Rhodobium gokarnense: one gene and its partner. The protein of the gene in region 2 interacts with the protein of the main gene of each other region in a pairwise test. Links are inferred from orthologs where the notes say so. Each region holds a gene or a part of one and is shown on either strand. Other genes may lie near its edges.

Region 1 (14,195 bases), on a different replicon or contig from region 2:
GCGCCCGCGGCCTCCTCGCCGGCCAGATCCTGCTCACCCCCGGCGATACGGAACAGCGGCGGCGCTATCTCAATGCCCGCCAGACCGTCGACCGGCTGCTCGGCCTTGGCGCCATTCCCGTCGTCAACGAGAACGACACGGTCTCCACGGCGGAGATCCGCTATGGCGACAACGACCGGCTCGCTGCCCGCGTCGCCCTGATGACCAGCGCCGACTGCCTGGTGCTCCTGTCCGACATCGACGGCCTCTACACCGCGCCGCCCGCCCAGCACCCCGACGCGGAGTTCCTTGCCGAAGTGCCGGCGATCACGGCCGAGATCGAGGCGATGGCCGGGGCCGCCGGCTCGGAGCTGTCGCGCGGCGGCATGAAGACCAAGATCGAGGCCGGCCGCATCGCCACCAGCGCCGGCACCTCGATGGTCATTGCGTCGGGCAAGACGCTGCATCCGCTGACCGCGATCTCGTCCGGCGCGCGGGCCACCTGGTTCCCGGCGCCGACCTCACCGGTGACCTCGCGCAAGAAATGGATTGCCGGACAGCTCAAGATCGTCGGATCGGTGACCATCGATGCCGGCGCCGTCACGGCCCTTCGCTCCGGCAAGAGCCTGTTGCCGGCCGGCGTCGTCTCCGTCGCGGGAAGCTTTCGCCGCGGCGATGCGGTGATCCTGCGCGATCCCACCGGCCACGAGGTCGGCCGCGGGCTGATCGCCTATGACCGGGACGATGCGGAACGGCTCGCCGGGCGCAAGAGCGGGGACATCGAGGCGATCCTTGGCTATCGGGGACGCTCGGAGATGATCCACCGGGATGATATGGTCCTCCACGGCGAGGAAATCGCCGCAACGGATGTGAAATGATGCTTGAGACCGCAACGAAAACCGTGGACGACGTTGCCGCCGTCATGGCCGACATCGGCGCGAGGGCGCGGGCCGCCTCCCGGGTGATGGCGAATGCCCCGAGCGAAGAGAAGAACCGCGCGCTGCGCGCCATGGCGCGGATGGTCCGCTGCTCGGCCGCGCAATTGCTCGCCGCCAATGCCGAGGACGTCTCGCGCGCCAAGGCCGACGGCATGGCCGCGTCCTTCATCGACCGCCTGAAGCTGACGCCGGAGCGGATCGAGGGGATAGCTGCCGGCATCGAGGCTATTGCCGAGCTTGCCGATCCGGTCGGCACCACGATTTCGTCCTGGGAGCGGCCGAACGGTCTTGCCATCGAGCGCGTGCGCACGCCGCTCGGCGTCATCGGCGTCATCTATGAGAGCCGGCCGAACGTCACCGCCGACGCCGGCGCGCTGTGCCTGAAGGCCGGCAATGCCGTGATCCTGCGCGGCGGATCGGATTCCTTTGCCTCCTCGCGGGCGATCCATGGCTGCCTCGTCCGCGGGCTGCTCGAAGCCGGGCTGCCTGAGGACGCGATCCAGATCGTGCCGACCCGCGACCGCGCCGCCGTTGGCGAAATGCTCAAGGGGCTCGGCGGCACTCTCGACGTCATCGTGCCGCGCGGCGGCAAGGGCCTTGTCGGCCGCGTCCAGGAAGAGGCGCGCGTGCCCGTGTTCGCCCATCTGGAAGGCATTTGCCACGTCTACATCCACGAGGCGGCCGACCTCGCCATGGCGCGCTCCATCGTCCTTAACGCCAAGATGCGCCGCACCGGCATCTGCGGGGCGGCAGAAACCCTGTTGATCGACCGGTCCGTCGTCGCCAGCCACCTTCCGGCCATTGTCGCCGACCTGCAGGCCGCCGGCTGCGCCGTGCGCGGCGACGAGGAGGCATGCTCTGCCGTCGATGGCATCGAGGCGGCGAGCGAGGCAGACTGGTCGACGGAGTATCTCGACGCCATCATCTCCGTGAAGGTGGTCGGCGGCATCGACGAGGCGATGGCCCATATCGCCCGCTACGGCTCCAGCCATACCGAGAGCATCGTCACCGACGATGCGGCGGCGGCCGAGAAATTCCTGGCGGAGGTGGATTCGGCGATCGTGATGCACAACGCCTCGACCCAGTTCGCGGACGGCGGCGAGTTCGGCATGGGCGCGGAAATCGGGATTGCCACCGGGCGCATGCATGCGCGCGGGCCGGTCGGCGTCGAACAGCTCACCAGCTTCAAGTACCGGGTGCGCGGCAGCGGGCAGGTCCGCCCGTGAGGACGCGCCCGCCGGTGGCCAGGCCGTGATGCTCCGCCCGTGATCGATCTTGCCGAAGCCCATTCGCTCTACCAGGTGCCGCCGGGCGATGCCGGACTGACGGTCGGGCTGTTCGGCGGCTCCTTCAATCCGCCCCATGACGGCCATTTCCACGTGGCGCTGACGGCGCTCAGGCGGCTCGGCCTCGACCGCATCTGGTGGCTGGTCACCCCGGGCAATCCCCTGAAGGACCACAGCGAGCTGGAAGCCCTTGAGGCGCGGGTCGCGGCCGTGCGCAGGCTCGCCGACCATCCGCGCTTCACCGTCACCGCGTTCGAGGCGACCGAGGGGCTTTCCTATTCCGCCGACACCATCGCCTTCCTCAGGCGGCGCCGGCCGGGCGTCAACTTCGTCTGGGTGATGGGCGCCGACAACCTTGCCGGCTTCCACCGCTGGCAGTTCTGGCGGCAGATCGTCGACACGCTGCCGATCGCCATTGTCGACCGGCCGGGGGCGTCGCTCTCGCCGCTGTTTGCGCCGATGGCCGAGGTCTACCGCCACGCCCGTATCGCGGAGGATGAGGCCGGCGATTTCGCGCTCCGCCCGGCGCCGGCCTGGACCTTCCTGCACGCCCCGCTCAACCCGCTGTCCTCCACCCTTTTGCGTCAGCACGGGCCGTTGCGAGCGGACCGATGAGGCGAATCGGCGGCGCGCCACTCCCCGGGCGACAGGGCCGCGCGAGGCCCGCAATCTTACGGAATCAAAGGCGTCTTGAAATCGTCACCCTGAAACGCTTATTTTATACATGAGGCTGACGCTTGGTTGCAGGCAGTCTCGAAGCATCGGCAAGACCGCCGATGCAGCAACCGGTATCGCATGGCGAGAGGTAAAATCCCTGAGCATGATGCTTGACGGCGAGGCCGCGATGACTCGCGCGCCCGAAGCGCCGCTTGGCCGTACGCATGACACCGTGCGGGAAGCGCTGGAGACCGTTCTCAAGAGCCTGGAAGACTCCAAGGCCGAGGACATCAACCCCATCGACATCACCGGAAAGTCCGCTCTGGCCGACCATATGGTCGTCGCCTCGGGGCGGTCGCATCGCCACGTGGGGGCGATCGCCGACCACCTGCTGCGCGACCTGAAGACGGCCGGTTTCGGCACCGCCAAGGTCGAGGGCCTGCCGCATTGCGACTGGGTCCTGATCGACACCGGCGACGTCATCATCCACATCTTCCGCCCCGAAGTCCGGGCGTTCTACAATCTGGAAAAGATGTGGGCGGCAGACGTGCCGACGAACGACCGGTATTTCGTCTGAGGTCCGCACCGCTCGCCTGAGCGAGCGGAGGGCCGATCGACGCGGCCGCCTGCCCCGCGTGACGGGCGGACCGGAACGTCGTTGAGTGGAATATGCGGCGGACAGGGCCGGCTCCCGGCTCCTCCGCGCAAAGAGGGTTTATGCGCATTCTCGTTGCGGCCGTCGGCCGGCTGAAGGCCGGCGCCGAGCGCCAGCTCGTCGAGCGCTATGCCGGGCGCACGGCAAAGAGCGGCCGCAACCTCGGCATCACCCGCTTCGATCTTCAGGAAATCGCCGAATCGCGCGCCCGCTCGGCAACCGAGCGCGCCGCCGAGGAGGCCGCCGCGCTCGCCGGGGCATTTGCGCCCGGAGCCGTCGTGGTCGCCCTCGACGAGGCCGGCAAGTCGATGTCGAGCCGGGCGTTCGCCGACTGGCTGGCCGCGACCCGCGACGGCGGCGCGCCGGAAATCGCCTTCGTCCTCGGCGGGCCGGACGGCCACGGGCCGGAGCTGCTTGCCCGCGCCGACCTGAAGCTCTCGCTCGGGACGATGACATGGCCGCACCAGATCGCCCGCGTCCTTCTCCTCGAACAGCTCTACCGGGCGACCACGATTCTGTCCGGCCATCCCTATCATCGCGAATAAGTGATCCCGCAAAGGCCCTCCCCGGCCTTCGCGCCGGCGCGCGCGGGGGATAGGAAAGGAGCGGCCGCGCCTTCGCCAGTGGCCGATCTCCGCGGCTTTCCGTTGGAAACCAGCGGTCGCGGCCTGGAAATAACCATGATTGGAAGCAACACTTGCCGCCGTCGCCGGGCTTTTCCATGTTCTGCGGTATGGTTGACGGATCGTTAACGGCTTGCCGCGTAACCTTAACGGTCTCATAACGGCATTGGATTCTCACTTGGCATCACCCGTGTCCGCATCGGCCGGCCGCACCTCCCTGATCGGGCTCTTCAGCCTGGCGCTCGTCGCCGGCGCCGGGGGCTTCGCGGCGCCGGACGTGCTGGCGAAGGCCGAGGAAGAGGTGGCGGCCCCGGCCGACGAGGCGGCGCCCGAAGCGGTTGCCGAGATCGCCGCGCGCAAGAGCGCGCGCGAGGAGGAACTGGCCGCGCTCACCCGCGACATCGAGATTTCCGGCGACCGGCAGGAGACGATCGCCCGCGAGATCGCCGAACTGGACCAGGACCGGGCGAGCCTCAATGCCGCCCTCATCCGCACCGCGGAACGCGTCCACCGCCTGGAGACGGCGCTCGCGGAAAGCGAGGAGCGCTACGAGCGGCTCGGCGGCAACGAAGACGAGGTGCGCCTGTCGCTCTCCAAGCGCCGGGCGGTGCTTGCCGAGGTGCTTGCCGCGCTGGAGCGGATCGGCCAGAAGCCGCCGCCGGCGCTGGCGGTGCGGCCGGAAGACGCACTTGCCGCCGTCCGCAGCGCGATTCTCCTCGGCGGCGTGCTGCCCGAACTGCGGCTGGAAGCCGAGGCGCTGGCAGGTAACCTTGCCGAGCTGACCGCGCTGAAGCGGCAGATGGCGGCGGAGCGCGACAGGCTTTCCGGCGATGCCCGGCGGCTGGCGGAGGAACGGGCGCGGCTCGGCGTCCTCCTTGCCGACAAGAAGGCGCGCTTCAGGGCCCGCAACGAGGCGCTTGCCGCGGAAAAGAAGAAGGCCGAGGAACTGGCCGCCAAGGCGACGTCCCTGAAGGACCTCGTCGCTGACCTGGAAAAGGAAATCGCCTCGGCCCGCGACGCGGCGGAGGCCGCGGCAAGGGCCGCAAAGGAACGGGAAGAAAAGGGCGAGGAGGCGGTCGCCGATACCAGCGCCAACCGGCTCGCCCCGGCCGTTGCCTTCATCAAGACCAAGGGGCACCTCGCGCTGCCGGCGCGCGGCGCGGTGCTCCGGCACTATGGCGATGACGACGGCATCGGCGGGGAGTCCATGGGCCTTTCCGTCTCGACGCGGCCGCGGGCGCGGATCGTCGCCCCGGCGGACGGCTGGGTCGTCTATGCCGGCCCGTTCCGCAGCTACGGTCAACTCTTGATCCTAAATGCGGGCGACGGCTATCATATTCTACTGGCTGGCATGGAAACGATCGACGTGGAACTGGGCCAGTTCGTTCTGGCCGGCGAGCCGATCGCGGTGATGGGGACGCAGCGTCTGGCCAGCGCGGCGACGCTTGACATTGGGTCCACCCAGCCAGTCCTTTACATAGAGTTTCGCAAGGACGGCAAGGCAATCGATTCGGCCCCGTGGTGGGTCGATACGGAAAATCAAAAGGTCGACGGATGATTCGTAAAGTCTCTCTCCTGATGGTCGGTGCGCTGCTCGGCGCAGCAGTCGCGGTGACCTTGTCGCCGACGAGGATCGTCTTCGGCAGCTCCGCCAATGCCGCAGCCTCCGACACCTATCGGCAGCTTCAGCTCTTCGGCGACGTCTTCGAGCGCGTGCGCTCCGACTATGTCGAGGTTCCCGAGGACACCAAGCTGGTGGAATCGGCGATCAACGGCATGCTGACGGCGCTCGATCCGCATTCCAGCTACCTGTCGCCGAAATCCTTCAAGGACATGCAGGTGCAGACCCGCGGCGAGTTCGGCGGCCTCGGCATCGAGGTCACCATGGAGGACGGCGTCGTCAAGGTGGTGGCGCCGATCGACGGCACCCCGGCGCACAAGGCCGGCATCCTCGCCAACGACCTGATCACCCATCTCGACGGCGAACAGGTGCGCGGCCTGACGCTGGCCCAGGCGGTGGAGAAGATGCGCGGCCCGGTCAACACCGACCTGACGCTGACGGTGATCCGCAAGGGCGCGACCGAGCCCCTGAAGATCACCATCACCCGCGACATCATCCGCATCCGCTCGGTGCGCAGCCGGGTCGAGGACGACACCGGCTACATCCGCATCACCCAGTTCAACGAGCAGACCTTCGACGGGCTGCGCGAGGCCATCGACGAGATCTCCAAGGACGTGCCGGAAGACAAGTTGAAGGGCTTCGTCGTCGACCTGCGCAACAATCCGGGCGGGCTCCTCGACCAGGCGATCGCGGTCTCCGACAGCTTCCTCGACCGCGGCGAGATCGTCTCCACGCGCGGCCGCAACGCCGAGGAAACCCGGCGCTACAACGCCCGCTCCGGCGACCTCGCCAAGGGCAAGCCGGTGATCGTGCTGATCAATGGCGGCTCGGCCTCGGCCTCGGAAATCGTCGCCGGCGCGCTGCAGGACCATCGGCGGGCAACGGTGCTCGGCACCCGTTCCTTCGGCAAGGGCTCGGTGCAGACCATTATCCCGCTCGGCTCCAACGGCGCCATCCGGCTGACCACGGCGCGCTACTACACGCCGGCCGGCCGCTCGATCCAGGCCAAGGGCATCGATCCGGACATCGAGATCCTGCAGGAGGTTCCGGACGAGCTGAAGGGCCGCACGGAAACCAAGGGCGAAGCGGGCCTGCGCGGCCACCTCACCTCCGAGGAGGGCGAGGACAAGGAAGCGGTCGCCGCCTCCCAGGCCTATGTGCCGCCGGATCCGAAGGACGACGCGCAGCTCTCCTACGCCCTGGAACTCCTGCGCGGGCTGCAGCAGAACAGCGCCTTCCCGCCGGACCCGAATGCAGGGATCCCGAACTGACGAAGAGGTCCTGAGAGGCGGCCGAGGCCCGGCCGCCTCCCCTGACCCGTATCCGGCGGGCCCCAAACGCGCGGCGTTTGATCTGGTTTTCCCCGTGCTTTTGCCGATCGGTTTTGCACCTGTCCTGGTCCGCGGCCCGCTTCCGGGAGTCCTATCCCGGAGCGTTTTGGCAAAAAATTAACCAAGTTTTTGGATAAGAAATCGTCTCGAAACAATGGACTAAAGCATCTCAAATAAACCCAAACATGCTTTAGGCGGCGGACGATCATGGCAGCGGACAACCTGACCGCACCCCTTGGCGGAAAACCCAAGGCGGACCGCAAGAAGCGCCGCTTTCCGTTCGGTCTTCTCGCCTTCGCCCTGTTTCTGATCGTCGGCTCGACGGTCACCGCCTGGCTGTCGCTGGTCGACGATCCCCATGGCGGCGAGCCGATGGCGACCGTCGACATCGCGCCGACCCTCAACAAATCGCCGTCCGCCACCGTCGATGTGGTCGACATCCCCAAGGAGGCGCCTGCCCCCGGCGAGGCGGGCACGGACGACGCGGGCGATGCCGCGACCCTCGGCGACGGCTCGGTGATCACCGCGATCAAGCCGCCGGGCGAGGACATCGCCGCCGTGGAGCCCGAGGTCGGGCCGGACGGCGCGCTCTCCACCCAGCCGATCCCCAAACTCATGGAGCAGGGCCGCAACGGCCCGCTGCCGCGGCGCTCGGTCGACGGCAGCCGGCCGTTCGACCTCTACTCCGCACCGATTTCGCCGAACCTGAAGAACGCGCCGCAGATCGCCATCATCGTCGGCGACCTCGGGCTGTCCCAGACCGGCACCCAGGAAGCGCTCCGCAAGCTGCCGAAGGAGACGACGCTCGCCTTTGCGCCCTATGGCGGCAGCCTCGACAGGTGGATGCAGAAGGCCCGCACGGGTGGCCACGAGCTTCTCTTGCAGGTGCCGCTGGAGCCGTTCGACTTCCCGGATAACGACCCCGGCCCGCACACGCTGCTGACCTCGCTCGCGCCCTCGGAGAACCTTGCCCGGCTGCGCTGGGTGCTGTCGCGGCTGACCAACTATGTGGGCGTCGTCAACTATATGGGCGCGCGCTTCACCGCCGATCCCAAGGCGCTCGCCTTCTTCATGGAGGACATCGGCCGGCGCGGCCTGATGTATCTCGACGACGGCACCTCGCCGCGCAGCCTGTCCCAGAGCATCGCCCACGCCACCGGCACGCCCTACGCCAAGAGCGAGGTCGTGATCGACGCCTCGCCGGCGGCTGCCGATATCGACACCCGGCTCCTGGAGCTTGAGACCATCGCGCGGACCAACGGCACCGGCATCGGCGTCGCCTCGGCGCTGCCGGTGACGGTGGAGCGCATCTCCGAATGGGCGAAATCGCTGGAAAGCCGGGGGGTGGTTCTGGTACCGATCTCCGCAGTGGTGCGCCGGCGCCAGCGCTGACGGCCTTTTCTTCTCCCCCGCCCGCGGCCCCGCGCGAGGCCGGCAGAAAATCAGCGAGGTCCCATCCGATGGTCGCCAAGGACGATCTTCCCTACCGCCCCTGCGTCGGCGTCGTCTTGTTCAACGACGACGGCCTGGTGTGGGCCGGCGAGCGCCGCTTCGAGCCGGACGATGCGGAGGGGGCCGGCTACTGGTGGCAGTTCCCGCAAGGCGGCATCGACAAGAACGAGGACCCGGCCGAGGCAGCCAAGCGCGAGCTCTTCGAGGAGACCAGCGTGCGCTCGGCCGAGATCATCGGCGAGACCGGGGACTGGCTTACCTATGACCTGCCGGACGAGATGATCGGCATTGCCTGGAAGGGCCGCTACCGGGGCCAGAAGCAGAAATGGTTCGCCATGCGCTTCACCGGCCCGGAATCGGAGATCGACGTCGACAATCCGGGCGACGACCACAAGCCGGAATTCAGCGCCTGGCGCTGGGAGCGCCTGGAGCGCCTGCCGGACCTGATCGTGCCGTTCAAGCGCGACGTCTATGTCCAGGTCGTCGCGGCATTCAAGCACCTGGCGGCGGGGTAAGCATCCTCGCCGGTGCGGGGCGCGAACGACTCTTTCGTCTGCCCCACCGCATCGAGACCGGCTTGCCTCGGCAACCCGGAGGGCTTTTGAATTCATTCTTTTTCGCTGCCGCTTACGTACTACAACCTAGCGATAGTCCACTTCTGAGGAAAAGCGGAACCACTGCAAACGGCACATGCGGTATTTGCCCGGCTCAAAAAACGCAAATGCAGCGCTGGTCGGAAAAACTGACGGGATCACTTGCGGCGCAGCAAAAAAACGATTCGAATCAATTAGATAGCAAGTCATTGAAATCTCAACGAAATTGATTATATTAAGTGAGCTAGCGGGGTGAATAAGATGCAATACGATGCACGGCAGATTGCCAATTGGTTCTTGAGCCGCGCCAAGCGTGATGGGCAATGTCCATCCATAATGGCGCTGCTAAAGCTCACCTATATCGCACATGGCTGGAACCTAGAAATCAACAATGCCCCGTTATTTCCAAACCGCATTGAAGCATGGCAATACGGCCCTGTAATTCCGGACGTTTACAATTCTTTTCGGCCACAAGGTGTCACACCTTTTAAACCAGATTCTAATTATCCCGATACTATTGACGATCCAACGACGGAGAACCTTTTAGAACAGATCTATAACATTTATGGCACAATGACGCCCTTTAGGCTATCCGAAATTACCCATGAACCAGGTGGCCCGTGGGAAACTGCGACCCGTCTCGGCGGGTGGTATGCACCGATCCCCAACGAATTGATTCAATCCCACTACATAGTCAAGCGTCGGCAGGCGAATGCCCAGAAATGATTGATGTACCGCCAATTGATGCGCAGCCTGAAGCAGAAAAAGCGCAACCTCAAAGACAGACTAACATTGAATTTCGGCTCCTAGAGGCCAGCGCAAAGGCAAAAGAGAATTTAAATCGAGAAGCCGACCAACGCTATTATCTACGTTGGCTTGCCGTTATTGTTGCTCTCGCAATAATATTCATGATGTCATTTGCCTTATTTCACATGTCACACAATGTAATTTGGGGAACAATTTTGACTGTTCCCGCAACATATGCGATTGCACTAGTCGTCTCCCCTATTATTTCAATAACGGCTATTTTGATTGCGTTGTTCATCGCGGCGTTCCGTGGTTTCAAGAAAGATGATGAAGAAAATTTCATTTCCGCCGCGAAAGACGGTATGCGCGGAAGTGGAATAATAAGCTGAGATTTCGTAATCAATCTCATGGATCACATGATCGTCTCCTGTCGCGACGCTGAGTGAAGGAAAAACGGGAGCGCAAGAAGCGCAACCCCATAGCGGGCAACACTTGCCGGCATTGCAAAAACGCCAACAAAAAAACGCGGGCGCCGAGGCCCGCGTTCTCCAACACCCATCGTGCGGGGCCCTCAGGCCCCCTTGCCTGGGTCAGCGGCAGAAGCGCTGCCTGCCCGGGGCGTAGAAATAGTAGCCGGTATCGGGATTGAAGGTCCGGTACTTGGACGAGCAGTAGTCGTACCAGGCCGGGGACCACGGCTTCGGGCCGCTGCCACGGTAGCCGACATCCGCCGCGCGGTTCATGCAGCGATTGTAGACACGGCGATAGACGCGGTCCCACTGGATCGAGGAGCGCCCGGCACCGCCGACCGCACCGGCACCGCCGCCGATGGCGGCCCCGCGGGCCGCGCCTCGGCCGCCGCCGATGATACCGCCGATGATGGCACCGCCGACAGCACCGGCCGCGGCGCCGCCGATGACGTTGCCGCCGGTCGGGACGCGGTCGTTTGCCGCCGCGCGGGCACGGGCGTCACAGCGGGCGTGCTGGGCGAACGCCTCGCTCGACAGGGACATGGCTGCGGCGATGGCCATCGCTGCGATCAGGGGTTTTTTCGCTTTCCAGATCATGTTCGTTGTTTCCCTCCGGGAACAGCTTGGAGATTCCGGTGTGGCGATGTCGTCATCAGCCCCTGACTGACACGCGCCATTCAAGTTATCGACTTTCAACAGTCCCGCGCGCCGATGGGATCCTTGCGCGCGGCGGCCGAAGTCTAGCGGGGCAACTTAAAACTGCCAATTGGCCATGAATATGACGGTTAAGTATTTTTCCGCAATGGCAAATGGTGTGCCGGGCGCGCAAGCGCGGCCAACGAAAAAGCGCGGCCCGTCGGACCGCGCTTCTTGATGTTTCCGGCTAGTCGCCGGGCCTTGCGCCCGGACTACTCCGCGGCGGCGATGTCGTTCGGCGCAGCCGCGCGCACGGCGTTGTCCACATGGGCCTCGAACTTGGCGAAGTTCTCCACGAACATGTGCACGAGCTTGGCCGCCTGGGCGTCGTAGGCGTCCTGGTCGTCCCAGGTGCCGCGCGGGTCGAGGATCGACGTGTCGACGTGATGGACCGCGACCGGGACCTGGAAGCCGAAGAACGGATCGGTGCGGAATTCCGCCTCCTTCAGCGAGCCGTCGAGGGCGGCGGTCAGGAGCGCCCGGGTCTCGCGGATCGGCATGCGGTGGCCCACGCCGTAGGCGCCGCCGGTCCAGCCGGTGTTGACCAGCCAGCAGTCGACCTCGTGGTGATCGATGAGGTCGCGGAGCAGATTGCCGTAGGCCGACGGATGGCGCGGCATGAACGGCGCGCCGAAGCAGGTCGAGAAGGTCGCCTGCGGCTCGGTGATGCCCTTTTCCGTGCCGGCGACCTTGGCGGTGTAGCCGGACAGGAAGTGGTACATGGCCTGGGCCGGGGTCAGCTTGGCGATCGGCGGCAGCACGCCGAAGGCATCGGCCGTCAGCATGATGATGTTCCTGGGGTGCGGGGCGCGGCCGGTGTCGCTGGCGTTCGGGATGAAGTCGATCGGGTAGCCGCCGCGGGTGTTTTCGGTCTTGGAGCCGTCGTCGAAGTCCGGAACGAGGGTCTCCTCGTCGAGGACGACGTTCTCAAGCACGGCGCCGAAGCGCTGCACGGCATGAAAGATCTCCGGCTCGGCCTCTTCGGAGAGCTTGATCATCTTGGCGTAGCAGCCGCCCTCGAAGTTGAAGAGGCCGTCGGCACCCCAGCCATGCTCGTCGTCGCCGACGAGGGTGCGGCTGGCATCGGCCGAAAGGGTCGTCTTGCCGGTGCCGGACAGACCGAAGAAGATCGCCGCGTCGCCGTCGGGGCCGACATTGGCCGAGCAATGCATCGGCATCACGTTCTGCGGCGGCAGCAGGTAATTCAGCATCGTGAAGACGGACTTCTTGATCTCGCCGGCATAGGACGAGCCGCCGATCAGCACGATCTTGCGGTCGAAGTTGCAGGCGATGACCGTCTGGGTGCGGCAGCCATGGCGCTCCGGGTCGGCCTTGAAGCTCGGCAGGCAGAGGATTGTGAGTTCCGGCACGAAGGAGGCGATGGCCTCGGCATCGGGGCGGATCAGGAGATTGCGGATGAACAGGGACTGCCAGGCGAGCTCGGTGTAGATGCGGGCCGGCAGGCGATAGCGCGGATCGGCGCCGCCGAAGAGATCCTGGGCGAACAGCTCGCGGCCCTCGGCATGGGCGAGGAAGTCGGCCATGAGCGTGTCGAAATGCTCGGCGCTCATCGGCGCGTTGTTGTCCCACCACACGACGTCTTCGGTGGTGGCGTCGCGGACGACGAACTTGTCCTTGGCGGAGCGTCCGGTGTGAACGCCGGTCTCAACCACAAGGGCACCACCGCTGGCGATGCGGCCTTCGCCGCGCCGGATGGCCTCCTCGTACAGCTTGGGCTCCTGGAGGTTCCAGTTGACGGCCTTGAGGTTCTTCAGGCCGAAGAGTTCAGGTCCCGCCGCGTCATTCCGCTTGCCGGTCTCGATCACCGCAATATCTCCCGATTTTCTCGTTTTTTGCCACAGGCGTTCTCGCGACGGATGCTCTCATGCCGTGGCGTCAAATCTTCCCTGTCTCCCTCGCGATCGGTCCGACCATATGGGAGCGCTATCCGCCATTCAAGACGTTGCATTATCGCAAGCTTAGTACTTTATGTGTAGATAGCATGAAACCGCAGGTGAGGTCCGTAAAAGGGCGGATTTCAACCGTAGAGCTACGCAGCATTGCGTAATTTGCCTGTATTTCAGGCAATTGCTCTCAGTCGAACAGCTCACCGGGATCGACATCGACGATGCGGCCGAAACCGGCGACCAGATGGGCGCTTTTCGGCACCAGGCGGTAGATCGCGAAATCGGAGAAACCGGCATAGGGCGCCGCTTCCGGGTGGCGCGCCAGGAAGGCCTCGCGCAAGTCCGGGGCCGGATCGGCAACGATCTCGCCGACGACCGTGATGCGGGCCGCCATCAGCGGATCGTCCAGCCCCTCGGCGTTTTTGTCACCGCCGGCAAAGAGCAGCGAGGCGCGGGGGTCTGCGGCAATGTTTCGCGTATGCCGTGCGAGCGTCGACAGAAGGAGCACCGGCCCGCTTCCGGTTGCGGGCGCGACCGTCACCAGCGAGGCGAAGGGCGCCCCGTCGCCGGCGGAAAGGGTGGCAAGGGTCGCGGTTGAGGCGCCGGCGACAAGGCCGCGCGAGACCCTGAGGGCGTCGAAGTCCTCGTCCTTGCCGGCCGGATTGTCCCTGGCCATCCCCTTCTCCTTTTCGTCGCGCCACCTAAATATCGGGCGACAGGGCCATTTTTCCTGCCGTCCGGGCAGGCCGGGGCGGCCGCGAAAGAGCGTTTTGCGACCCTTGAGCCCCGAAGATCCGCCATTTGTGCGACGGATCGCCACCCGTTATGGTCCTTTGCCACATTTTCGCGCCGTTTTGCGCTGATTCGACGGCCCGGCGGAGAAAGTCAAGCCGCATCAGCATTTGGAGCCCGTTCGCGACCATGACCACCATCGCGCTCGTAGACGACGACCGGAACATCCTGACCTCGGTGTCGATCGCCCTGGAATCGGAAGGCTACCGGGTCGAGACCTATACCGACGGCGCCTCCGCGCTCGACGGCCTGAAGTCGAGCCCGCCGGACCTTGCCGTGCTCGACATCAAGATGCCGCGCATGGACGGCATGGAGCTTCTGCGCCGGCTGCGCCAGCTCACCGACCTGCCGGTGATCTTCCTCACCTCCAAGGACGAGGAGATCGACGAGCTGTTCGGCCTGAAGATGGGCGCCGACGACTTCATCCGCAAACCGTTCTCCCAGCGCC
Region 2 (14,034 bases):
CCAGAACATGCGGAACGCCTCGTCATAGACGGGACGGTGCTCGCGCTTCTTCACGAAGATGGAATGGAGGGTCCAATAGAAATCGTCGCGGCTCTGGATGCCGGCGACTTCGACGGCGCGGATGGCATCGACGACGGCGGCCGGGCCGACCGGCAGGCCGGCATTGCGGAGCACCCGGGCGAAATAGACGATGTTGTCGGCGAGCCGGCCGCTCGGGTCCGCCTCGGCGGGCGGTGTCGCGGAGCCGGTCGTGTCGGTCCCGGCTGTCATGCGCCGGCCGCCACCTCGCGGCGCAGATCGTCGATCATCTGCCTTGTGCGGCTTCCCTTTATGCGGTCGATGTCGTCCTGGTACTTCAACAGCACGCCGAGGGTGTCGGAGACGGTTTCCGGGTCGAGCGCGAGCTGGTCGAGCTCGGTCAGCGCTGTCGCCCAGTCCAGCGTCTCGGCGACGCCGGGCTGCTTGAACAGGTCCTCCTCGGCGCGCAGCATCTGCACGAAGGCGACGATCTCGCGCGACAGGCGGTCGTCGACGCCGGGCACCTTGGTGGTGACGATTTCCAGCTCGCGCTCGGCCGTCGGATAGTCGACCCAATGATAGAGGCAGCGCCGCTTCAGGGCGTCGTGGATCTCGCGGGTGCGGTTGGTGGTGATGACGACGATGGGCGGCTGGGAGGCATGGATGGTACCGATTTCCGGGATCGTCACCTGGTGATCGGAGAGCACTTCCAGGAGGAACGCCTCGAAAGCCTCGTCGGCGCGATCGAGTTCGTCGATGAGGAAGATCGGAGCGCCGCCGAGATCGGGTTCGAGCGCCTGCAGCACCGGGCGCTTGATCAGGAAGCGTTCGGAAAAGACGTCCTTGCCGAGGAGTTCGCGGTCGGTCTCGCCGGCTGCCTCGGCGATGCGGATCTCGACCATCTGGGCGGCGTAGTTCCACTCATAGACGGCGGTGGAAACATCGAGGCCCTCATAGCATTGCAGGCGGATCAGCGAGCGCCCGAGGGTCGCCGACAGCACCTTGGCGATCTCGGTCTTGCCGACGCCGGCCTCGCCCTCCAGGAACAGCGGCCGGTTCATCTTCAAGGACAGATAGAGCACGGTCGCCAGCGAGCGGTCGGCGATATAGCCGGCCGAGCGCAGCAGCGCCTCGGTCTCGTCGATCGAGGCGGGAAGGGCGGGCGATCCGGGACCGGCGGGCGCTTCGGCCGTCATGCGTTCTCCTCTCCGTCAGGTTCGTTTCTTTTCGCGCGCACTATAGGCGATTTGGCCGCATTGTCGCCGGTCGATTGCGGCGAAAATGCTGATGCCGGCCGTCGCGGCCTTTGCCCGGGGGCGAAGGTTTGACAAACTCCGGCGCAACTGCAGTGCACCCAAGAAGGAGGCCATCCCCATGCCGACGATCGAGACGGACGACGGAACGACGCTCTACTACGACTGGGCCGGCAAGGCGGACGGGCCGGTGCTGGTGCTCTCCAATTCGCTCGGCGCAAGCCTTGGCATGTGGGACGATCAGGTCGCGGCCTTCGGCGCCAGATTCCGGGTCCTGCGCTACGACGACCGCGGCCACGGCCAGTCGGCGGCGCCCGAAGGTCCCTATACGCTCGACCGGCTCGGCAAGGACGTGGTCGCGCTCCTCGACGGGCTGGGGCTAGACAAGGTGCATTGGTGCGGGCTTTCCAAGGGCGGCATGCTCGGCATGTGGCTCGGCGCGAAACATCCGGAGCGGATCGAGCGCCTCGTGCTTTGCGACACCGCTCCCTACATGCCGCCCGCGGAGCTCTGGAACGAGCGGGCCGCGACCGCCCGCGACAGGGGCCTTGAGGCGATGGCCCCGGCGATCCTGGAGCGCTGGTTCACCGCGCCGTTCCGCGAGCAGTCTCCCGAGGCCGTGGAAAAGGTCCGCGCAATGATCGTCGCGACGCCCGGCGAGGGCTATGCGGCGACCTGCGAGGCGCTGCGCGACATGGACCAGCGGACGGCGATCCGCAGCATCGAAGCGCCGACCCTCGTCGTCGTCGGCGCGGAGGATCCGGCAACGCCGCCGGACCAGGCGCGGGCTATCCACCAGGCGATCCCCGGAGCGCGCCTCGCCATCCTCGACAACGCGGCGCACCTGTCCAACATCGAGCAGGCGGCGATCTTCAATGAGGTGGTGCTGGGTTTCCTTGGCGGATAACACTGCCTCAACGTTTCCCACGTCCTCCCGTCCGACGATGGCGCTCCGGCGAGACATTTCGCCGGTTGTGGAATCGCCTCTGCCCGGCAAAAGATGGCCAAAACGGGGGAACGACAATGTCCAAGAGGGTTCTGGCTGCTGCCGTGCTGGCGGCTTTCACCGGCGTCGGAGTGGCCTCCTGCGAGGAGGCGCCGTCACCCGAGGAGCGCGGCCGCTCCATCGCCATGGAACACTGCGCGGCCTGCCACGCGACCGCCGCCGACGACGCGAGCGCCCTGCCGGAGGCGCCGGCGTTCCGCGACCTCGGCGCGCGCTACGATGTGGGCCTTCTGGAGGAGGCGCTCGCCGAGGGCATCATCACCGGCCATCCGGACATGCCGGAGGTGGTCCTGGACCCGGAGGATATCGACGCCTTCATCGCCTATCTGCGGTCGATCCAGGTGCCGCGCTGAGGCGCTTTTGCCGACAAACCGTTTGACTTTCCGACAAAGCGTTTGACCGGGCACGGCCGCTGCGGCAAGGGTGCGGGCCTGTATCACCCGAACCTGCCTTTCTCAGCCATGAGCCGACTTGAAGCCTTCATTGACCGCATGGTCGCGCAAAAGCGCCTCCTGGAGCACACGGCGCGCCTGATCGCCGATGTGCCCGGACCGGTGCTGGAACTCGGCCTTGGCAACGGGCGGTCCTTCGACCATTTGCGCGAGATCCTGCCGGGGCGGGAGATCTTCGCCTTCGACCGCTCGATCACGGCGCATCCGAGCTGCGTGCCCGACGGCGAGCACATGATCGTCGGCGAAATCCGGGAGACGCTGAAGTTCTGCGGGCCGCGGGTGAAGCGGCCGGCGGCGCTCGTCAATATCGACCTCGGCACCGCTGACGAGACGGCCGAGCTGGCGATCGTCCATTGGCTGTCGCCGCTGATCGAGGAACGGGTGGCGCCGGGGGGCTATGTCCTCTCCGACCTTGCCCTCGACTTGCCGGACTTCGACCTGGTCGCAAAGCCGGAGGGAACGGAGGCCTGCCAGCACCAGCTCTTTCAGAAGAGGGGGATGCCATGAGCCGCAAGATCGTGTTCGCGTTTCCCGGCGTGACGCTGACGGCGACGCTGCGCGACACGCCGACGGCCGATGCCGTCTGGGCGATGCTGCCGGAGGATGCGCCGGTGCTGACCTGGGGCGATGAGGTCTATTTCTCCATGCCGACCGAGGCGGCGCTGGAGCCGGACGCCAAGGAGGTGGTGGAGGCCGGCGAGATCGCGTTCTGGCCGGAGGGCCGGATCATCGCCATCGGCTTCGGGCCGACGCCGCTGTCGCTTGAGGACGAAATCCGGCTCGCGGCGCCCGTCAACGTCTTTGCCGATGCCGACGGCGACGTGCGCGAGCTTGCCACGGTCGTTGCCGGTAACCGCGTCGTCGTGCGCCGGGCGGACTGACGCCGTGACGACCGGACTTCGCCCATGAGCCGCCTCGACAGCTTCATCCGGCGGATGTCGGCGCAGCGCGACCTGCTCGACCATGCCGCCGGACTGATCGACGGCGTTGCCGGTCCGGTGATCGAACTGGGGCTCGGCTCCGGGCGGACCTACGATCACCTGAAGGCGCGGCTGCCGGGCCGGGAGGTGTTCGTCTTCGACACCCTGTTCTCCACCGTCTCCATCGACCAGTTGCCGGACCGGGAACACATGGTGCTCGGGGATATCCGCGACACGCTGCCGTTCTGCCTGCCGCGGATCAAGGCACCGGCCGCGCTCCTGCACAACGACATCGGCGCCGGCGACGACACGGTGAACGCGGCGACGGAGGCGTGGCTGGCGCCGATCGTGCCGGGCCTGATGGCGCCGGGCGGCCTCGTCGTTACCAGCTTCACCATGGCCCTGCCGGGCTACGAGCTGCTGCCGGTCCCGGCGTCGATCCCGGCCGGGCGCTACTATCTTTATCGGGCGCCCCGCTGATCTCTTTGCCTTGACCTTCCAGTGTCGGGAACGATTTAACTGGGTAACGGCCGCCGCGATCCTTCCCGGTGCGGCGGCAAGACCCGGAGAGACTGCCATGAATATCGGCCAGGCGGCGGGCCGGTCGGGACTGCCGGCAAAGACCATCCGCTACTATGAGGAAATCGGCCTCGTCGCCCCCGGGCGGCGGGACAACGGCTATCGCGATTACGACGCCAGCGACGTGCACAAGCTGCAGTTCCTGAAGCGGGCGCGCGGGCTGGGCTTTTCCATCGACGACTGCCGGCACCTGTTGTCGCTCTACGAGGACAAGCACCGGGCGAGCGCCGACGTCAAGGCCCTGGCGCGGGCACGGATCGAGGACATCGATGCGCGCATGGCCGAGCTTCAGAGCCTCAGGACGACACTGGCCAAGCTGGTTGAGTGCTGTCACGGGGACGACCGGCCGGACTGTCCGATCCTCGACGACCTCGCCGGCCATCCGGTGGGCTGACGCCACAGGGACGGTCAGGCGCCGTGGGCGACGCGCAGGAATTCCAGATCGCGGTTGACGGCCTGTTCCATCATCATCCGGCGCATGATCTGCGGCGCGGTCACCGGCTTTGAGAACAGGAAGCCCTGCAGCTCGTTGCAGCCGGCGGCCTGCAGGAACCGGCAATGGGCCTCGGTCTCCACGCCCTCGGCGACGATGGTCGTGTTGAGGGTGTTGCCGAGGCCGATGATGGTGTGGACGATGGCCGCGGCTTCCGGCGAGGTTTCCAGATTGCGCAGGAACGAGCGGTCGATCTTCAGCTTGTCGAAGCGGAACGACTCCAGGTAGCTGAGGCTCGAATAGCCGGTGCCGAAATCGTCGAGGGCGATCTTGGCGCCGACGGCGCGGAGCTGGTCGAAGACCCGGCGCGCCGCATCGGCATATTCCAGCATGATGCCTTCCGTCACCTCGATCACCAGGCGCTGCGGATCGAAGCCGGTCCGGGTGGTGATATCGATGACCTGGTCGACGAAGTCCGGCTGGCTCAGATGCATCGGCGAGATGTTGACGGCGACCGAAAGGTCGTTCCAGTGGCGGGCCTCGCGGCAGGACGTTTCCAGCACCCAGCGGCCGATCTCGTCGATCATGCCGAATTCCTCGGCGATCGGGATGAACAGGGCAGGGGTGATCTCGCCGCGGGTCGGATGGCGCCAGCGCAACAGGGACTCGACGCTGACCATGGACAGGTCGTCGGCGCTGACGAGCGGCTGGTAGCAGACATAGAGCTCGCCGTTGGTCAGCGCCTGGCGCAGGTCGTGGACGAGGCGCTGGCGCTCGTGGACGTGGTCCTCGATGGCGGCGAAATACTGGACGATGCGGTTGTCGTGCTTCTTCTTGGCGGCGTGCAGCGCCATGTCGGCGCGGCGCAGGATCTCTTCGGCCGACGTGCCGTGGTCGGGCGCGACGGCAAAGCCGATACTGCCAATGGCGACCAGCCGATTGCCGTCGATGGCAAAGGGCTCGCGCACCGCCTCCATGATCTTCTCGCACATCGCCATCATGTCGTCGGTGTCGCCGATGCCCATCACCAGGATGGCGAACTCGTCGCCGCCGGCGCGCGCCAGGAAGGCCTGCGGACCGATGGCGGCGCGCAGGCGCCTGGAGATGCCGACGATGAGCTTGTCGCCGACCTTGTGGCCGTAGATGTCGTTGATTTCGGTGAAGCCGTCGAGGTCGAGCCGGACGCAGCCGATCTGGATGTGGCCCGGGATCGCCACCTTCAGCGTGTCGGCGAGCTGCAGGGCCAGGTAGCTGCGGTTCGGCAGCCCGGTGAGCTGGTCGTGCATGGCGTCGTGGCGGGCTTTGGCCTCGCTCGCCTCGACCTCGCGGGCGGCCCGCCGGGCGGTATTGAGGATGAAGATCGTCAGCGCAACGAGGGTCAGGATCGCCAGCATGACCAGCGGGCTCGCCTTGGCGGCAAGCACGGTGCCGGGCAATTCGGAGAACCAGTGCAGGACGCCGAGGTGCCTGCCGCTGTTGTCGATCAGCGGGATCTCGCCCGGGCCTTCGTGGAAGCTGGCCGACATCTGCGGCGGCGTTTCCTCGTTGACCGGGTGGATGTGCAGCGAATTGACGACGGCGCCGGAAGCGATCTGGTCGAGGACCGGCCGGGACAGGAACTTGACGCTGATGACCATCGACGCCGGACGCAGATCGAGGATCTTCGGGGTGATCGTCGGCGTCACCGCCATGACGCTCGCGACCCCGATCTGGCCGTCGATCAGGACCAGGTCGACGGCATGGAGCTTGTTGACGAGCTTGCTCGGGCCGACACCGCGCAATGGTGCGCGATCGTCATGGGTGCCTATGCTCTGGATGAGGAAATTGCGGTTGGTCTTCTGAACCTCGGTGACCAGGTGGGCGAACTCGCCGCGGTAGCGCTCGTACTGGGTTTCCGGCAGCTTGCGGCCGTCCGCCATCAGGTAAAGGGGGCGCTGGTGGGCGGAGACGACGGCAATGACGTCGTGGCCGTGGATGCGGTAGAGCTGCTGGCCGATATTGCGGTGCGTCCAGAGCTGATCGAAGTCGAGGACGATCTTCTTGTAGGCCTCGTCGCCGGAAAAGACGCTCTGCTGTTCCTGGGGAAGCCGTTCGATGAGGGCGTTCAGGGCGTTGCCCACGGCAACGGTGTCGCGCTGGATCGTCGCCTGGTCCGACTGGCGGGCCCAGAACGCGATTGCCACGACCGCAACGATGACGACGCTTGCGACCAGCAAGGATATCGGGAGGACGATCCGGGCACTGACGAGGCGCGTTGCACGCTTCTTCACCACAGGGCCGGTTCCGTCCAAGGTTGCACTCGTCACACTCTTTGCCCCTTGGTCCCGCGACACCCGCGGCGGGATCGGGATGGGATTAGTTCGAATTACAAATTCCTTTTAACTGACAAGGGTTAACACAACATGCTTAGAGAACCCCCAAGAAACAGGGGGGCAAAATCATCCGGTGTATACAATGGTGTGAGGGCCGGTGCGGTAACCGGTTCAGATCAGTTGCAGGCCGCGAAAGCTCGTATGGCCGTTGCGGGCGACGATGATGTGGTCGTGGACGGTGATGCCGAGCGGCTTGGCGATCTCCACGATCTGCTTGGTCATCTGGATGTCGGCGCGCGACGGGGTCGGGTCGCCCGAGGGGTGGTTGTGGACGAGGATGATGGCGGTCGCCGAGACTTCCAGGGCCCGCTTGACGATCTCGCGGGGATAGACCGGGGTGTGGTCGACGGTGCCGCTCTGCTGCAATTCGTCGGCGATCAGCGCGTTCTTCTTATCGAGGAACAGGATGCGGAACTCCTCGCGTTCCGAAAACGCCATGGTTCCGCGGCAGTATTCGATGACCTCCGACCAGGAGGTGAGGAGCTGCTTGTTGCGGACCTGGCCGCGCAGGATGCGTTCCGAGGCGGCCTGGACGACCTTCAAGTCGGTGATCGTCGCCTCGCCGATGCCCTCGACCTCGGCAAGGCGCGCCGCCGGCGCGGTCAGCACCTCGGCAAAGGAGCCGAAGCGCGCGATCAGCGCCTTGGCGATCGGCTTGGTGTCGCGTCGGGGGATGGTGCGAAAGAGCACCAGTTCCAGCATCTCGTAGTCGGCGAGGGCCTCCGCACCGGAGTCCCGGAAGCGCTGCTTCAGGCGCTGGCGGTGGCCATGGAAATGCGGCCTGGCGCTTGCTTCTGAAAAGCCGTCGCCATCCTTTGCCATGGGCGAGCCCCCTTCGCGGGCCTAGTCCGCGATGTAGGGCGGGCGGTCGAGGCCGGCCGGCGACAGGGTGAATATCTCGCAACCGGTCTCCGTCACGCCGACGGTGTGCTCGAACTGGGCCGACAGGGAGCGGTCGCGGGTCACCGCGGTCCAGCCGTCGGCGAGCACCTTCACATGGGCGCGGCCGAGATTGACCATCGGCTCGATGGTGAAGATCATGCCGGGCCTCAGCTCCAGCCCGTCGCCGCGATTGCCGTAGTGCAGGACGTTCGGGGCGTCGTGGAACAGCTGGCCGACGCCGTGGCCGCAGAAGTCGCGCACCACAGAGCAGCGCTGGGCCTCGACGAAATCCTGGATGGCGGCGCCGATGTCGCCGAGACGGGCGCCGGGCCGGACCTCGGCGATGCCGAGCATCATGGATTCGTAGGTGATGTCGATCAGCCGCTCGGCGGCACGCTTGATGGTGCCGACCGGGTACATGCGGCTGGAGTCGCCGTGCCAGCCGTCGACGATGAAGGTGACGTCGATGTTGGCGATGTCGCCTTCCTTCAGCGGCTTCTCGTTCGGAATGCCGTGGCAGACGACATGGTTGATCGAGATGCAGGACGCCTTGTTGTAGCCGCGATAGTTCAGGGTCGCAGGAAGCGCGCCGCGCTCCACGCCGAACGCGAAGATGAAATCGTCGAGGGCCTTGGTCGTCACGCCCGGCTCGACCATGGGAGCAAGGGCGTCGAGGCACTCGGCGGCGATGCGGCCGGCGCGGCGCATGCCCTCAAAGCCGTCGTCGCCATAAAGGCGTATCTGTCCGGTGTTTTTAAGCGGTGCCGTCGCCGCCTCGATATAGCTGACCATCTGTTCTGAATTCCGTCGTATCCGGCCGCACTGAGGCGGTTTTCGCACCGCCGGCCGGGCGCAGCCTGAAGTTTCTTTCCCACTCATATAACGACGAAGGCCGGTTGTGCCAGTTCCTTCGACGCTGTGTCGCGCCGTCAGGCGGTGGTGGGGGCGAGATCGAGCACCGGAACCGGGGCCGTCACGGTGATCTCCTCAAGGCCGACCTCGCAGCGCCAGGCGAGCGCCTCGACGCCGGCGGCAATGGCCGCATCGAAGGCAAGGCCGTAGGCCGGGTCGATGTCGCGGGCAAGCGATATCCGGTCCGTGTCCGGCCGCTGGATGAGGAACATCATTACCGCGCGGTGGCCGGCGGCCACCATGTCGGAGAGTTCCCGCAAATGCTTGGCGCCGCGGGTCGTCACGCTGTCGGGGAACTCCGAAAGCAGCGGTTCGCGCAGCAGGTGGACGTTCTTGACTTCCACGTAGCAGCGCGGGCGGTCTTCGCTTTCCAGCAGGATGTCGATGCGCGAGTTGACGCCGTAGCGGACCTCGCGGCGCAGGGTCTCATAGCCTGCAAGTTCGGGGATGGTGCCGGCCGCGATCGCCTCGGCGACGAGGGTGTTCGGATTGTTGGTGTTGATGCCGACGAGGACGCCGTCGGCCTCGACCAGCTCCAGCGTTTGGGCGAGCTTCCGCTTCGGGTTCGGCGAGGTCGACAGCCAGACGCGGCTGCCCGGCGCCTTCAGCCCGGTCATGGAGCCGGGGTTCGGGCAGTGCGCGGTGACGATGGTCCCGTCCGCCAGCTCGACATCGGCGAGGAACCGCTTGTAGCGCTGGACAAGGCGGCCTTCGGTGAGGGGGAGGGGCAGGCGCATTGGTTTCCTGTCTCGCCGCTATTCGATCAGCAGCGAGTCGTCCTCCAGTTCCTGGCCGCGGACCTTGCGGAACATGGCGACGAGATCGTCGGTGGTGAGCCCTGAACGCATGTCGCCGGCGACGTCCAGCACGATGCGGCCCTCGTGCAGCATGATGGTCCGGGTGCCGACATCGAGCGCCTGGCGCATGGAGTGGGTGACCATCATGGTCGTCAGCTTACGTTCGGCCACCAGCCGCTCGGTGAGGTCGAGGACGAACTCGGCCATGCCCGGGTCGAGTGCGGCGGTGTGCTCGTCGAGGAGGATGACTTCCGAGGGCGACAGGGTCGCCATGATCAGCGCCAGCGACTGGCGCTGGCCGCCGGAGAGGAGGTTCATCAGGTCGTTGAGGCGGTTTTCCAGCCCGAGGCCGAGTTCGGAGACGCGCTCGTGAAAAATCTCGCGGCGCGCGGCCGACAGCGCGGGTCCAAGGCCGCGGCGGTGGCCCCGTGCGGCGGCAAGGGCAAGGTTCTCCTCGATCGAGAGGTTGCCGCAGGAGCCGGCGAGCGGGTCCTGGAAGACGCGGGCAACGAGGCCGGCGCGGCGCGCGGTCGACCATTTCGTGACGTCGCGCTCGCCGATCAGGATGCGGCCGTCGGTGACCGGCGTGTCGCCGGCGACCGCGGACAAGAGCGTCGACTTGCCGGCACCGTTGGAGCCGATGACGGTGACGAACTCGCCGGAGTTGATCGTGAGGTCGATGCCGCGCAGCGCCTTGGTCTCCAGCGGCGTGCCGCGCGAGAAGGTGACGCCGAGGTTTTCGATGCGGATCATGCCCGGCCTCCCTTCCTCAGCCGCGGCAGGATCAGCGCGACGGCGACCAGGACGGCGGTGGCAAGGTTCAGGTCGGAGGCCTTGAGGCCGATGACGTCGGCCGACAGCGCGAGCTGGATGGCGATGCGGTAGAGCACCGAGCCGATGACGCAGCCGATGAGGGCGAGCGCGATGCGCCGGCTCGGCAACAGTGTCTCGCCGACGATGACGGCGGCAAGGCCGACGACGATGGTGCCGACGCCGGCGGTGACGTCCGCAAAGCCGTTGGTCTGGGCAAAGAGCGCGCCGGCAAGGCCGACAAGGGCGTTGGAAAGGGCGATGCCGGCATAGATGTGGAACTGGGTGCGGATGCCCTGCGCCCGCGCCATGCGGGCGTTGGCGCCGGTGGCGCGCATGGCGAGGCCGAAATTGCTGCCGAGAAAGGCGGTGAGGAGCACCACGGCGATGGCGACGAAGACCAGGAGCACGGCTGGCCGAACGAGATAGTCGGAAAGGCCCAGCCCATAGAACGGGGTCAGCACCGTCGGCTCGTTGATGATGGCGACGTTCGGCCGGCCCATGACGCGCAGATTGATGGAAAAGAGCGCGATCATGGTCAGGATCGAGGCAAGCAGGTGCAGGATCTTGAACTTGACGTTGAGCGTCGCCGTGACGAGGCCGGCGCAGCCGGCGGCGACCATGGCGGCAAGCGTTGCCGGCCAGGGCGCGACGCCGGCAAGGATCAGCACCGCGGCGACGGCGGCGCCGAGCGGCAGCGATCCGTCGACGGTCAGGTCGGGGAAGTCGAGGATGCGGAAGGAGAGATAGACGCCGAGCCCGACGAAGGCATAGACGAGGCCGAGTTCGACGGCTCCCCAGAAAGCGATTTCGCTCAACGCTGCCCCACAGTCAAAACAAGGCCCCGGAAACCGGCGGACCGCTCATGGGCGGCCCGGGCGTCCGGGGACTTTTCGTTGCAATTCGAAGGCGGTCCTATTTCACCACGGTGTTGGCGCGGTCGATGACGGCCTGAGGGATCTCAACACCCATGCGCTCGGCGGCGCCGGGGTTGACGATCAGGTTGGTGCCGGCCGCCACCTTCACGGCGATGTCGCCGGGCTTTTCGCCCTTCAGGACGCGGGCGACGATCTGGCCGGTCTGCACGCCGATGTCGTGGTAGTTGAAGCCGACGGCGGCGAGCGCCCCGCGCGGCACGGAATCGGTGTCGCCGGCATAGAGCGGGATGTCGTTCTCTTCGGCGACCTTCACCGCGGCTTCCAGGGCCGAGACGATGGTGTTGTCGGTCGGGATGTAGATGACGTCGGCCTTGCCGACGAGCGCGCGGGTCGCGCCCTGGACCTCGGCGGACTTGGTGGCAACGGATTCCACCAGTTCCAGGCCGGCGGCCTCGACGCGCGAGCGCATGCCCTCAAGCAGGGCGACCGAATTGGCCTCGCCGGAATTGTAGACGATGCCGATGGTCTTGGCGTCCGGCGAGATCTCGCGGATCAGCGCCAGGTGGTCGTCGAGCGGCGAGAAGTCGGAGAGGCCCGTGACGTTGCCGCCGGGCTTTTCGGTGTTGGAGATCAGCTTGGCGCCGACCGGGTCGGTGACGGCGGTGAAGACGACCGGGATGTCGCGGGTGCCGGCGACCACGGCCTGGGCCGAAGGCGTGGAGATCGGCACGATGACGTCCGGCGCCTCGCCGATGAACTGGCGGGCGATCTGGGCGGCCGTTGCCGGGTTCCCTTGCGCGGACTCGTAGACAAAGGTCAGGTTTTCGCCGTCCTTGTAGCCCGCCTCGGCAAGGGCATCCTTGACGCCGTCGCGGCAGGCATCGAGGGCCGGATGCTCGACGATGGCGGTGACGGCGACGGTGACAGTGTCGGCGGCAAGCGCCGGGCTGGCGATTGCGCTCGCAGCGGCGAGCGCCAACAGAAGCTTACGCATGGCGTGACGTCCTCCGAAAAATTCTTTTGACCGCCGACCAGTGGCGGCGAACCCTGCGGAGAGACGATTTTTTGCCGGGCGAGTCAATGGTCGCCCGGCCGACCTTTGCGCGAAACAAGGCCGCTTTGCGGCGGGGATGCGGGCGGCGAATGGGCGCGCCCGTAGTTTACCGCACAAGCTCCGCCCGCTTCGCTCAGAACCGGCCGTTCTGGAAGTCGGCGAAGGCCTGGTGGAGTTCGGCTTCCGTGTTCATGACGAAGGGGCCGGCCCGCGCCACCGGCTCGCTGAGCGGGCGGGCGGCAATGAGAAGGAACTTTGCACCGTCCTCGCCGGCGGTTGCCGAGACGACGTCGCCGGTGCCGAGGACGGCCAGATGACCGATGCCGAGGGTCTCCGGTCCGTTGGCACCGGCAAGCGTAAGCGTGCCGTCATGGACGAGCACAAAAGCGTTGCGCTCGCCGCCGATGGCCTCATCGAGCGTTGCGCCCGGATCGAGATAGATATCGGCAAAGAACGGATCGGTGGGCCGGTCGACGACGGGGCCGGAAACGCCGCCCGACGTGGTGCCGGTGATGACGCGAAGGGTCGCGCCGGCACGCTCTTCGACGGGGATGCGGTCGGGGGCGAATTCCTGGTAGCCGGCGGGCACCATCTTGTCCTTTGCCGGCAGGTTGATCCAGAGCTGGAAGCCGGAGAGGAGGCCGTTCTCCTGTTCCGGCATTTCCGAATGGACGATGCCGGACCCGGCCGTCATCCACTGGATGCCGCCTGGCTCGATGACGCCGGCATTGCCCCTGTTGTCGGCATGGCGCATGCGGCCGTGGAGCAGATAGGTGACGGTCTCGAAGCCGCGGTGCGGATGGTCGGGGAAGCCGGCGAGATAATCCTGCGGCTGGTCGGAATGGAACCAGTCGAGCATCAGGAACGGATCGAGGAAGTCGAACCGGGGCGTTCCCAGCATGCGCCGCATGCGCACGCCGGCGCCGTCGGAGGCGTTCATGCCGTCGGTGCGAAAGACGACCGGGCGGATCTTCTGGTCGATATCGGTGACGGACATCGGCTTCTCCTCGTTTTGCGTCGGCTCCGGCGACGGACATGTCGTTCCCGCGGCCGGTCTGCCCCTTATCTGGTGTCGGACGCTGTGTTGAAAAGCGCTGCGTCGTGAACAGTTTGTTTGTGCCTGTGCCAAGGTGCAGTACGGCCGTCTGTCGCCGGGTTCGATGCCGTCCTGGAATTATGCATCCATAAGTAGAAATCCGTTTACAAAATCGCGTGCCTGCACCACGATCGAGGCATGGTAACCGGCGCTTCCCATAGCTGTGACGACGATCACCTGACGGCATGCCCGGAGTGCGTGCAGCGGAAGATACGCGTGCTGGAGCCGGGCGAGACCCTGACCCTGCGGCCCGGCGAATATCGTCGGCCGATCACCGCGGTGGGCCTTCGCGGAAGTGCATCGAACCGGATCACCATCCGCGGGCAATCGAAGGGTTGGTATCCCGAGGAGACGGGGGACCAGCAGGAACCCGATCCGTCTGCCGAGGCCGTCCTGACCACCGGGATGAGTGCCGAGCTATTTCGCCGGGACGCCAACATGCTGGCCCGCAAGAAACAGGCGGCAGGGGGCAGCCCCGGCCTCTATTACATTGCCGACGAGGCGATGCTGTTCCTGCGCGACTGCCAGCACGTGACGGTCGAGAACCTCTATTTCAATCGATGCTGGCCGAC

What was found.
Region 1: the proteins of sfsA (region 2) and M2319_RS15765 interact in binary tests that used the Escherichia coli proteins (3 or more experiments, as listed by UniProt). The link is inferred for Rhodobium gokarnense from one-to-one orthologs.

The regions. Positions count from the first base shown.
Region 1 is NZ_JAOQNS010000009.1:75,223-89,417, reverse strand. What follows is about bases 1-2,999. They hold M2319_RS15765 (glutamate-5-semialdehyde dehydrogenase), read left to right. Parts: upstream 1-856; coding sequence 857-2,143; downstream 2,144-2,999. Other genes in these bases: M2319_RS15760 (nicotinate-nucleotide adenylyltransferase), read left to right, coding at 2,183-2,818; proB (glutamate 5-kinase), read left to right, coding at 1-857. Also shown: rsfS (ribosome silencing factor), read left to right, coding at 3,048-3,437; 23S rRNA (pseudouridine(1915)-N(3))-methyltransferase RlmH, read left to right, coding at 3,578-4,060; M2319_RS15745 (murein hydrolase activator EnvC family protein), read left to right, coding at 4,317-5,696; M2319_RS15740 (S41 family peptidase), read left to right, coding at 5,693-7,030; M2319_RS15735 (divergent polysaccharide deacetylase family protein), read left to right, coding at 7,298-8,482; M2319_RS15730 (RNA pyrophosphohydrolase), read left to right, coding at 8,551-9,057; M2319_RS15725 (Panacea domain-containing protein), read left to right, coding at 9,397-9,861; M2319_RS15720 (hypothetical protein), read left to right, coding at 9,858-10,271; M2319_RS15715 (BA14K family protein), read right to left, coding at 10,473-10,949; M2319_RS15710 (phosphoenolpyruvate carboxykinase), read right to left, coding at 11,261-12,874; M2319_RS15705 (HugZ family pyridoxamine 5'-phosphate oxidase), read right to left, coding at 13,143-13,631; M2319_RS15700 (response regulator transcription factor), read left to right, coding at 13,877-14,195. UniProt on the Escherichia coli protein: Catalyzes the NADPH-dependent reduction of L-glutamate 5-phosphate into L-glutamate 5-semialdehyde and phosphate. The product spontaneously undergoes cyclization to form 1-pyrroline-5-carboxylate.
Region 2 is NZ_JAOQNS010000007.1:131,917-145,950, forward strand. Bases 7,705-10,542 are described here. They hold sfsA (DNA/RNA nuclease SfsA), read right to left. Parts: upstream 9,565-10,542; coding sequence 8,845-9,564; downstream 7,705-8,844. Other genes in these bases: radC (RadC family protein), read right to left, coding at 7,705-7,855; map (type I methionyl aminopeptidase), read right to left, coding at 7,877-8,707; M2319_RS13720 (ABC transporter ATP-binding protein), read right to left, coding at 9,583-10,377; M2319_RS13725 (ABC transporter permease), read right to left, coding at 10,374-10,542. In the rest of the region: M2319_RS13660 (vWA domain-containing protein), read right to left, coding at 1-270; M2319_RS13665 (AAA family ATPase), read right to left, coding at 267-1,214; pcaD (3-oxoadipate enol-lactonase), read left to right, coding at 1,393-2,178; M2319_RS13675 (c-type cytochrome), read left to right, coding at 2,295-2,630; M2319_RS13680 (class I SAM-dependent methyltransferase), read left to right, coding at 2,739-3,236; M2319_RS13685 (cyclophilin-like fold protein), read left to right, coding at 3,233-3,610; M2319_RS13690 (class I SAM-dependent methyltransferase), read left to right, coding at 3,635-4,129; cueR (Cu(I)-responsive transcriptional regulator), read left to right, coding at 4,227-4,622; M2319_RS13700 (bifunctional diguanylate cyclase/phosphodiesterase), read right to left, coding at 4,637-6,931; more of radC, read right to left, coding at 7,145-7,704; more of M2319_RS13725, read right to left, coding at 10,543-11,252; M2319_RS13730 (ABC transporter substrate-binding protein), read right to left, coding at 11,350-12,306; M2319_RS13735 (pirin family protein), read right to left, coding at 12,500-13,363; M2319_RS13740 (right-handed parallel beta-helix repeat-containing protein), read left to right, coding at 13,661-14,034. UniProt on the Escherichia coli protein: Binds to DNA non-specifically. Could be a regulatory factor involved in maltose metabolism.